2 regions of the Polaromonas sp. P1_F4 genome follow, and region 2 is predicted to be linked to the other one. Evidence: predicted binding sites of a transcription regulator. Region 2 holds the regulator's gene; the other holds the start of a gene.
The links. Region 2 encodes sigma-54, which starts transcription at its own class of promoters, with help from an activator protein. Its sites were predicted from a motif close to TGGCANGNAANCTGCTTT; they were not measured.
Positions count from the first base shown of each region.

Region 1: the regulator sigma-54 is predicted to act here: its motif matches at 2,200-2,217, upstream of glnK (P-II family nitrogen regulator).

Region 1 is NZ_JBFUBP010000008.1:159,728-164,987, forward strand. It holds gene AC1DYQ_RS16765 (OmpA family protein) at 1-185, shown strand, start outside; gene AC1DYQ_RS16770 (YifB family Mg chelatase-like AAA ATPase) at 229-1,773, opposite strand; gene glnK (P-II family nitrogen regulator) at 2,354-2,692, shown strand; gene AC1DYQ_RS16780 (ammonium transporter) at 2,724-4,271, shown strand; gene AC1DYQ_RS16785 (SMP-30/gluconolactonase/LRE family protein) at 4,497-5,260, shown strand, end outside.
Region 2 is NZ_JBFUBP010000007.1:107,438-112,697, forward strand. It holds gene AC1DYQ_RS15360 (thiol:disulfide interchange protein DsbA/DsbL) at 20-682, shown strand; gene lptA (lipopolysaccharide transport periplasmic protein LptA) at 841-1,467, shown strand; gene lptB (LPS export ABC transporter ATP-binding protein) at 1,482-2,273, shown strand; gene AC1DYQ_RS15375 (RNA polymerase factor sigma-54) at 2,420-3,955, shown strand; gene AC1DYQ_RS15380 (THUMP domain-containing class I SAM-dependent RNA methyltransferase) at 3,996-5,260, shown strand, end outside.

The sequences.
Region 1 (5,260 bases), on a different contig from region 2:
GGCGCAACCTGCGCGCCACGGAGGCGCAGGATGCAAAAGCCGGCATGCTCCTCGGTGTCTATCGCCACCTTGGCAAGGGGGTGAAGGTTGGGGTGGGATACAACTTCACCAAGTATTCCGATGACCTGACCGACCTGTCTTATCGCAGCCGGGGCTGGTTCCTGAATGTGCTTGCCACCTATTGAGCGTTTGAAATTAACAGGCCTTCGAGCAGTTGTGCGGCGGCGGTCAATGGGCTGCCTTGAGCGCCCGGCGGTACTGCACGGCTTCCGCGACGTGGACGACCTGGACGGCCTGCGCGCTTGCGAGGTCGGCAATTGTCCTGGCCACTTTCAGGCAGCGATGGATGCTGCGGCCTGACCACCCTAACCGCGCTGCTGCGGTGTTCAGGAATTTCGCGGCCGCGTCATCGAGCTGGCACTGTGCATCAATGGCCTGGCCTTCCAGTGCCTGGTTGGTGGTGCCCTGCCGGGCAATAGCGCGATCACGTGCCGTGGCAACCCGGACCCTGATAACGGCGGTGGCCTCGCCCGGCGGCGCGTTGACCAGTTCATCGGCTGCGAGCGCACCCACCTCAACATGCAGGTCGATGCGGTCCAGCAGCGGGCCGCTGAGCTTACCCTGGTAACGCGACACCTGTTCGGGCGAACAACGGCAAGCCCGCAAGCTCGAGCCGAGGTAACCGCAGGGGCAAGGGTTCATCGCTGCGACCAGTTGAAAGCGCGCCGGAAACTCGGCGCGCTGGGCGGCTCGCGAAATGGTGATGGTGCCGGACTCCAGCGGTTCACGCAGTGCTTCCAGGGCTGCCCGCGGAAACTCCGGGAGTTCATCCAGAAACAGGATGCCGCGATGCGCCAGGGAAATTTCACCAGGCCGCGGCGGGGAACCACCACCGACAAGCGCAACGGCGCTGGCCGTGTGGTGCGGCGCGCAGGTGGGGCGTATCGCCCATTTGTCCAGCGTGAACCGGCCGCCCAATGACGCTACCGCTGCGCTTTCCAGTGCTTCTTCGGTGGTCATGGCCGGCAGAAGGCCCGCAAAGCGCTGTGCCAGCATGGATTTTCCGGAGCCTGGGGCGCCCATCATCAGTACGCTGTGCCCGCCGGTCGCGGCAATTTCCAGGGCGCGTCGGGCCGCCGCCTGGCCTTTGACGTCGGCCAGATCGGGATACGGGGACTGCCCCGAAGGCACGATCGGCTTGACGCGAGACCAGCCTTCCCCTGCTTCAGTCGGGGTGTCGCCCGGCAAAAATTGCCTCACCACATCTAGCAAATGGTGCGCCTGAAAGATTTCAGCGCCGGGGACCAACGCTGCTTCCTGGGCACTGGCCTCTGGCAGAACCAGCTTCGGCAATTTCTCGGCGGCAAGCCGTGCCGGGCGCGCCAGGGCGAGGCTCATGGCAAGCGCTCCCCGAATGGGTCGCAAGTCGCCGCCCAGGGACAACTCACCGGCGAACTCATAGCCTTCCAGCTTGCGGGCGTCGATCTGGCCGCTGGCCGCCAGGATACCGAGCGCGATGGGCAGGTCGAACCGGCCGGAATCCTTGGGAAGGTCGGCGGGTGCCAGATTGACCGTAATGCGTTTATTGGCGGGAAATTCCAGTCCGGCGTTCTGGATGGCCGAGCGCACGCGTTCACGCGCTTCCTTGACTTCCGTTTCCGCAAGCCCGACCAGCGTAAAGCTGGGCAAACCGTTGGCAAGATGCACCTCCACCTGCACCGGCCTTGCTTCCAGGCCCAACAAGGCGCGGCTATGCACTAAAGACAAGCTCATTCGAAACTTCCTCCCTCAGAGGCGGCATCACAACTGAACCCGAGGCCATCCCGGGTTGCAGGCGCACCATACCTTCACGTAAGACGAGTATCGCCTAGCGAGAGAAGCCACCCGCCGGTTCACCAGAAAGGCGTGCCTCGCTGCATCCGATAGTGGCACTCACTTTCGTCCCATGCACTTGCCTGGTTGTGTCAGTACCAGAATCCGCCATGGCATTCTTGCCGCCGATCTCCTGGTGCTGGCCGTCCCAGAAACGAACGTTGCAGAAGACGCCGTGCACTAAAGACAGGCTTGATGATGCCTTTTCGGATTTATGCGCCAAAATTGTGCGTTTGTGAGCACTTTGTTGGTGCATCCTGTCCGGTGCAATTTGCGGAGGTTCGCTCGAAGTTCAGGGGCAGGCCGGTCATCCATGCAAAGCGTCTTTGGCACGTTACCTGCTAAGAAGTCCACGCAAGTTGCCAACCTTTGGAGCTTCTACGGAGACTCCATCAGCAATGACTCGTACAAAAGCCTTAATCCGGCTGAGGTGGTGCTTGACGATGCTGCTTCCCTATTCATCCCTGGAGGAAACCTGAAAATGAAACTCGTAACGGCCATCATTAAACCGTTCAAGCTGGACGAAGTGCGTGAAGCGCTTTCCGGCATTGGCGTGCAAGGCATTACTGTGACTGAAGTCAAAGGCTTCGGCCGCCAGAAAGGCCATACCGAGCTGTACCGCGGTGCAGAGTATGTCGTCGATTTTCTGCCCAAGGTCAAGATCGAAGCAGCAGTCTCCGACGATCTGGTGGATCGCGTGATTGAAGCGGTTGAGGGCGCCGCCCGCACCGGCAAGATCGGCGACGGCAAGGTTTTTGTTTACAACCTCGAGCAGGTCGTGCGCATCCGTACCGGTGAAACCGGCAAGGAAGCGCTGTAAGGCTTACCCAAAAAACGAAGAGAACATAGACATGAAAAAACTACTTGCCTCCCTTGTATTGGGATTGAGCCTGCTGACGACCGGCGCCGTGATGGCGCAGGCCCCGGCAGCTGCACCTGCTGCTTCCGCTGCAGAAGCCAAACCGGCTGAAGCTGCTGCTTCTGCCGCCGCGCCTGCCGCAGCGACAGCACCCGCCGCTGCAGCTGCAGCCTCTGCACCGGCTGCCGCCGCAGCACCGGCGCCTGTTCCCAACAAAGGTGATACCGCCTGGATGATGGTTTCCACGCTGCTGGTCATCATGATGACCGTGCCCGGCCTGGCGCTGTTCTACGGCGGTCTGGTCCGCAGCAAGAACATGCTGTCCGTCCTGATGCAGGTCATGGTGACGTTCTCGATGATCGTCGTGCTGTGGTTTATCTATGGCTACAGCCTGGCCTTCACTGAAGGCAACGCCTTCTTCGGCGGCTTCGACCGGCTCTTCATGAAGGGCATCTGGGACAACGTCGCGGGCACCTTTGCCAATGGCGCCACCTTCAGCAAGGGTGTCGTGATCCCCGAGATCGTGTTCGCAGCCTTCCAGGCCACTTTTGCCGGCATCACCTGCGCGCTGATCGTTGGCGCCTTTGCCGAACGCATCAAGTTCTCCGCAGTGCTGCTGTTCATGGCGATCTGGTTCACCTTCAGCTATGCACCTATTGCCCACATGGTCTGGTTCTGGATGGGCCCTGACGCCTACACCGGCAAGGAAGTCGCCGACGCGATGAGCGCCAAGGGCGGTTATATCTGGCAAATGGGCGCCCTGGATTTTGCGGGCGGTACCGTGGTGCACATCAACGCCGCTGTCGCTGGCCTGGTAGGCGCCTTCTGCATCGGCAAGCGTATTGGCTACGGCAAGGAAGCCATGGCCCCTCACAGCCTCACGTTGACCATGGTTGGCGCCGCATTGCTGTGGGTGGGCTGGTTCGGCTTCAACGCCGGCTCCGCCCTGGAAGCCAACGGCTTCGCCGCCCTGGCCTTCATCAATACGCTGGGTGCTACCGCTGCCGCTGTGCTGGCATGGTGCGTCGGTGAAGCGCTGATGCGCGGCAAGGCTTCGATGCTGGGCGCAGCGTCCGGCGCTGTCGCCGGCCTGGTGGCCATCACGCCCGCAGCCGGCAACGTCGGCATCGGCGGCGGCCTGATCATCGGCCTGATCGCCGGCTTCGCCTGTCTCTGGGGTGTGAACGGCCTGAAGAAACTGCTGGGCGCTGACGACTCGCTCGACGTGTTCGGCGTGCATGGCGTGGGCGGTATTCTGGGCGCGTTGCTCACCGGCGTTTTCAACTCGCCAGCCCTGGGCGGCCCAAGCTTCGTGGGTGACTGGGTGACCGCCACGGCCGTGACGCCTGACGCTTACACGATCGCCGGCCAGGTCTGGATCCAGGCCAAGGCCGTGCTGATCACCATCGTCTGGTCCGGTGTGGTTTCCTTCATCGCCTACAAGGTGGTTGACCTCACGATCGGCCTGCGCGTCAGCGAAGAAGACGAACGCGAAGGCCTGGACATCACCTCGCACGGTGAGACCGCCTACAACCGTTAATTCATAGTCAGACGAATTCGGGCTGCCCCAGGCAGCCCCCTGATTGAGTATCTCCTTTGGATGTTCAGCCCGCTGGCGCAAGCCGGTGGGCTGTTTTTTTTGGCGCGTGCCTTATGGGCGTTGCACGATCGCCAGGATGGGGTTGCGGTGGCCGTTTCCGGCGGTGGCCCTGCCGGTGCTAACCTTGGGTGCCTATCCACTTTTCAGCCTTTCAAGGAACGCCGCATGACATGGCAAACCGTTGTTGCACAACCCAGTGAACTGGGTGAATCGCCGTTCTGGCATCCCGACGAGCAAATGCTGTATTGGGTTGACATTCCAGGCCGGCAGATTCACCGTTGCAACGTCTTTATGGGGACGGTGCAAAGCTGGCCCATGCCGTCGGAGCCCGGCAGCATTGCGCCGGCCCGTACACAGGGGCAAGGCAGCGGGCTGGTGATCGCATTGCGCGACGGCATTTACCGCGCCCGCGAGTGGGGCGCCGAGCTCCAGCAGCTCATGCGGGCCGGCCATGACACCAACACGACGCGGTTCAACGACGGCAAGGCCGACCCCCGCGGCCGCTTCTGGGCCGGCACGATGTACGAACCACGGGACAAGTCCGTGGCCGAGCTTTTTTCCATCGACTGCCGCAACAGCCTCGTGCCCGTGGTGGAGCGCAAGGCAGGCGGCGCCATCATCGCCAATGGCCTGGCGTGGTCGCCGGACGCCGCAACTGTGTACTGGACGGATACCCCCACGCACACCACGCATGCCTGGGACTGGGATGCCGACAGCAACGCCATAGCAAACCGCCGCGTTTTCCACCAATGGCCGGGCAAACCTGCCGGCTGGCAGTTCGGCATGCCCGGCTATGGCGGGCGGCCCGACGGCGCCGCGGTGGATATCCAGGGCAACTACTGGGTGGCCATGTTTGAAGGTGCGCGCCTTCTCAAGCTGTCGCCGGCAGGAGAGTTGCTGGCTGAAATTCCCGTGCCGGCGCAATGCCC
Region 2 (5,260 bases):
CATTCAGGAGAAAAATTTGATGCAACGCCGTGAGTTTTCGCTTTCTGCCGCCTCCATGGCTGCTGCTACCTTGGGCGGCACGACGCTGTCTACCGCGGCACGCGCCCAGGCCAACGCCTTCAAGGAAGGTGTTGATTACCTGACACTGGACAAGCCCGTTCCGACCGAGGCACCCGCAGGCCGGGTTGAAGTCGTGGAGTTCTTCTGGTACAGCTGCCCGCACTGCCACGCCTTTGAGCCCCAGCTCGAAGCCTGGGCCAAGCAGTTGCCGAAAGACGTCACGCTCAGGCGCGTGCCCGTGTCCTTCCGTCCAGACTTTGAACCCCAGCAGCGCCTTTATTACGTGCTCGAGGCCATGGGCAAGGTCGAAGAACTGCATAAAAAGGTGTTTAACGCCATTCACGTAGAAAAACAGCCGCTCAATACCGCCGATGCGGTGATTGCCTGGGCTGAAAAACAGGGCCTCAACAAGGCCAAGTTTGCGGAGATGTACAACTCCTTTTCGGTGACGACCAAAGCACGCAAAGCGACGCAACTTCAGGACCTGTACAAGGTTGACGGCGTTCCCGCACTGGGTATCGCAGGACGTTACTACACCACAGGCTCCCTGACCCAGACCATGGCACGGGCGCTGCAGGTTACCGATTACCTGGTTGGGCAGTCCCGCAACGCCAAAAAGTAAGGCCCGGCAAAGCCAGGTCGGCGCCTGCTTTTCCAAAACCCGCCCTTTGCACGGCGGGTTTTTTTATGGCTTTTATGCCCCTACTTTTTCGGAGTAAGCCATTCCCGCAGCTGGCGTGGCTACAATGACCCAACACCAAGCAGCAAGATTCGTGCCTTATGAAACACCCCATTTTTTCCCTCATCCTGCCGGTCATCCTGGCGCTGGGGTCGGCTTTCCCGGCCGCTGCCGAAAAAGCTGATCGGGACAAACCCATGAACGCGGAGGCAGATGCCCTGCGTTATGACGACCTGAAGCAAACCAGCGTTTTTACCGGCAATGTGGTGATTACCAAGGGCACGACCATCGTGCGCGGCGAGCGCGTTGACGTCATGCAGGATCCCGAGGGCTACCAGCAGGCGGTGTCCGTCGCGGCGCCCGGCAAGCTGGCGTTTTACCGGAAAAAGCGTGACGGCGTAGACGAATACATCGAAGGCGAAGGCGAACGCATTGAATATGACAGCCGTGCCGACCTGGTGAAGTTCATCAAGCGGGCGGTGGTGCGCCGCTACAACGGCGCCACCCTGGTGGACGAAACCACCGGCAGCCTGATCGTTTACGACAACAACACCGACGTCTTCACCGTGGATGGGGGGGCGCAAAACCGCACGGCCAGCAACCCCACGGGGCGGGTTCGCGCCATGCTGTCACCCCGCGCGACAGCCTCGACACCCGTCGCGGCGCCGCCCGCAGGCCCCGCCCCGGTTCTGCGCCCCAGCACGACGCTGGGCAATGAAAAGAACTAGAAAGACCTGCACAGATGGATGTGGTGACTGACACTTCAGCGGCCCCGGCCGCTCCTGCCTTGACCCCCAGTCGCCTTGTTGCGCAAGGTCTGCAAAAATCGTACGGCAGCCGCAAGGTGGTGCAGGACGTTTCGCTGTCCGTGCAAAAAGGCGAAGTCGTGGGCCTGCTGGGCCCCAACGGTGCCGGCAAAACGACCTCGTTCTACATGATCGTGGGCCTGGTGCGCGCCGATGCAGGCGAAATTTCCATTGACGGCGAATCGGTCGAGCACATGCCGATTCACCTGCGTGCCCGCCTGGGCCTGAGCTACCTGCCGCAGGAAGCGTCGATTTTCCGCAAGCTCACGGTGGAAGAAAACGTGCGTGCTGTGCTGGAGCTGCAGCTCAATAAAGCCGGAAAACCGCTTGGGCGCGCAGACATCGAGTCGCGGCTCGACGCGCTGCTGCAGGATTTGCGGGTAGATCATTTGCGCAATTCACCGGCGCCGGCGCTTTCCGGCGGTGAACGCCGCCGGGTCGAAATCGCGCGGGCGCTGGCAACCCAGCCGCGCTTCATCCTGCTGGATGAGCCCTTTGCCGGTATCGACCCCATTGCCGTGATCGAAATCCAGCGCATCATCGGCTTCCTCAAATCGCGCGGCATCGGCGTGCTGATCACCGACCACAACGTGCGTGAAACACTTGGCATTTGCGACCACGCCTACATCATCAGCGACGGCCACGTGCTGGCCCAGGGTACGCCTTCCGAAATCGTGAACAACGCCGATGTGCGCCGCGTCTACCTGGGCGAGCACTTCAAGATGTAAGAAGATGGCTCCCCCCTGTTGTCGCTCACTTCGTGTAGCTCCCTCTCCCCCTCCAGGGACGGCGCCTGCGGCCTGGCAAAGCCAGTTCCGCGGCGCCCGCTGGTTAAAGACGTATCGCCTCAACCTTCCGCAAGTTTGAAAGTCCAGTGAAACAAGGTCTGTCATTACGCGTCTCGCAGCATCTTGCGCTGACACCTCAACTACAGCAGTCGATCCGGCTGTTGCAGCTGTCGACGCTTGAGCTGAGCCAGGAGGTCGAGCAGATGCTCGACGAAAACCCGTTCCTGGAAGTGTCGGAAGAGACGGCGGTGCGCGAAGAGTTTGGGCTGGAGCACATCAACACGCCGGTCAGCCAGGACAGCCGCGAGTTTGAATCTGCTACGGATTCGATAGCTGGCGGCGCCGACGAGACCAGTGCTGCAACCCCGAATGACGCAGAAGTCAGTGCGGAGCCCAAGCTCGAGGAAAGCTGGGAAGGCGATGGCACGGTAGAAACCGCGCCCGACGACAGCGAGTGGGGAAGTGACGCACCGGCGCGCAAGAACAACAATGAAGAGAGCGAAGCCGAGGCCTCCGACCTCACGGGCAGCCATGAGTCGCTGCAGGACCACCTGCACCGGCAATCGCTGAGCTTGCGCCTGTCGGAAGAAGACCGCGCCGCGCTGCACTTCCTCATTGAATCGCTCAACGACGACGGCTACCTTGAAGACAGCCTGGCGTCGCTCGCGGCCGGTCTAGCAAAAGATGACATGGCGCAGGCGGAAGAGCTGGAGCAGCGTTTTGCGATGGCGCTCAAGCTGCTGCACCACATGGAGCCTGCCGGTGTCGGTGCGCGCAACCTGGCGGAATGCCTGAGTCTGCAGCTGCTGGACTGCAAGGACTGCGAGGAAACCCGCGCCGCCATTGCCATGTGCAAGCAACCGATGGAGCTGCTGGCCAAGCGCGACGTCAAGCGCCTGTCTCACCTGTGCGGTTTCACCGAAGCCGCCATCAAGGGTGCGATCACGGTGATAGGCCGGCTCGACCCCAAGCCCGGACGCCGCTTTGTAAACGTGGAGCGCAACCTGATCGTGCCCGACGTCATCGTCATCAAATCGGGCCGGGGCTTCAAGGTTTCGCTCAATGGCGACGTCATGCCGCGCCTGCGCGTGCACGACATTTATGCCAATGCCCTCAAGCAGCACAAGGGCCAGGGCGGCCAGGCGCTGCAGCAGCGCCTGCAGGAGGCCCGCTGGTTCATCAAGAACATCCAGCAGCGCTTTGACACCATCCTGCGCGTGAGCAGCGCCATCGTGGAGCGGCAGAAAAACTTCTTCACGCACGGCGAACTCGCCATGCGCCCGCTGGTGCTGCGCGAAATTGCCGACGAACTGGGCCTGCACGAATCCACCATCTCACGCGTGACCACGGCCAAGTACATGGGCACCCCTTTCGGCACTTTCGAGCTCAAGTATTTCTTCGGTTCCGCGCTCGGCACCGAAACCGGCGGCAATGCTTCCAGCACAGCGGTGCGCGCGCTCATCAAACAATTTGTCTCGTCAGAAAGCCTCAAGAAGCCGCTCAGCGACAACCAGATTTCCGAAATGCTCAAGGAGCAGGGCATTGAATGCGCACGCCGCACCGTGGCCAAGTACCGCGAGGCGCTCCGCATCGCGCCCGCCAACCTGCGCAAATCACTCTAGCCGCCAACCAGGCCGCGCTGCCCGTCCCTCAAAGTCAGTCATGAATCAACTCCAATTGTTTTTACCGTGCGCCGCAGGCGTCGAAACCCTGCTGGCCACCGAGGTCAAGCGTGTCACCGGGATCGACGGCAAAGCCTGGCGCGCCGGCGTGCAGCTGCAGGCTTCGTGGCGCGACGCGCTGCAGCTCAACCTGCACAGCCGCCTGGCGCAGCGTGTGCTGATCGAGCTGCAGCACAACCAGTACCGCAGCGAACAAGACCTCTACAACGCTGCCGCCAATGTGGCCTGGGAAATCTGGTTCACGCCCAAGCAGACCTTCAAGGTCGAGATCACCGCCCAGCACAGTCCGCTGCAAAGCCTGAACTTCGCGGCGCTGAAGATCAAGGACGCGATCGCCGACCGCTTTCGCGCCAAGTTCGACGACGTGCGGCCCAGCGTCGACACGCGCTGGCCCGACGTGCGCGTCTACGTGCACCTGACGACGGACACCGTCACGGTTTATATCGACACCTCGGGCGAGCCACTATTCAAGCGCGGCTGGCGCGAAGACAAGGGTGATGCCCCGCTGAAAGAAACCCTGGCCGCCGCCATGATTGCCGCCAGCGGCTGGGATCAGCTCTGTAAAGAAGGCGTGCCGCTCTATGACCCCTGCTGCGGCTCGGGCACCATCGCGATTGAAGCCGCGCAAATCGCCTGCAACATTGCGCCCGGCATCAACCGACGCTTTGCCTTCCAGAAATACTTGCCCTTCCAGGGCCATGTGTGGGATGGCCTGCTGGACCAGGCCGAAGCCGCCATCACCGAACCCACCGCGCCGGTGTTCGGCAGCGACGTGTCCTTCCGCATGGTCGATTTCGCCGAACGCAATGCCGAGCGTGCCGGCGTAGCCAATGCGGTGGAATTCCGCGGCGGCGACGCACTGCAGCGCATGCCGCCCGCGCCTTCGGGCGTGATGCTGGTGAATCCGCCTTACGGCGAACGGATCGATGTGGCAGGCGTGGCCGGCATCACCGGCCTGCAGGGACGCGACCAGCGCCGCCAGCAAGGACATGCCGAAGGACGCGTGCAGCAGGACCACCGCAACCAGCCCATCGACGAATTTGGCCAGCCGCTGAACCGGGACAGCGGTGATCAGGGCGACACGCGTGAAGAACCCGCCTTCGAGACATCGCGGGACCGTTCTGCCAATCCCGGCCGCGAGCAGGCACAAAACGCCTGGGGCGAAGAAGCGACGGACTTCTTCCCGCAACTGGCCGCGCACTGGAAGAAAAACTACGCCGGCTGGACCGCTCACGTGCTCACGCC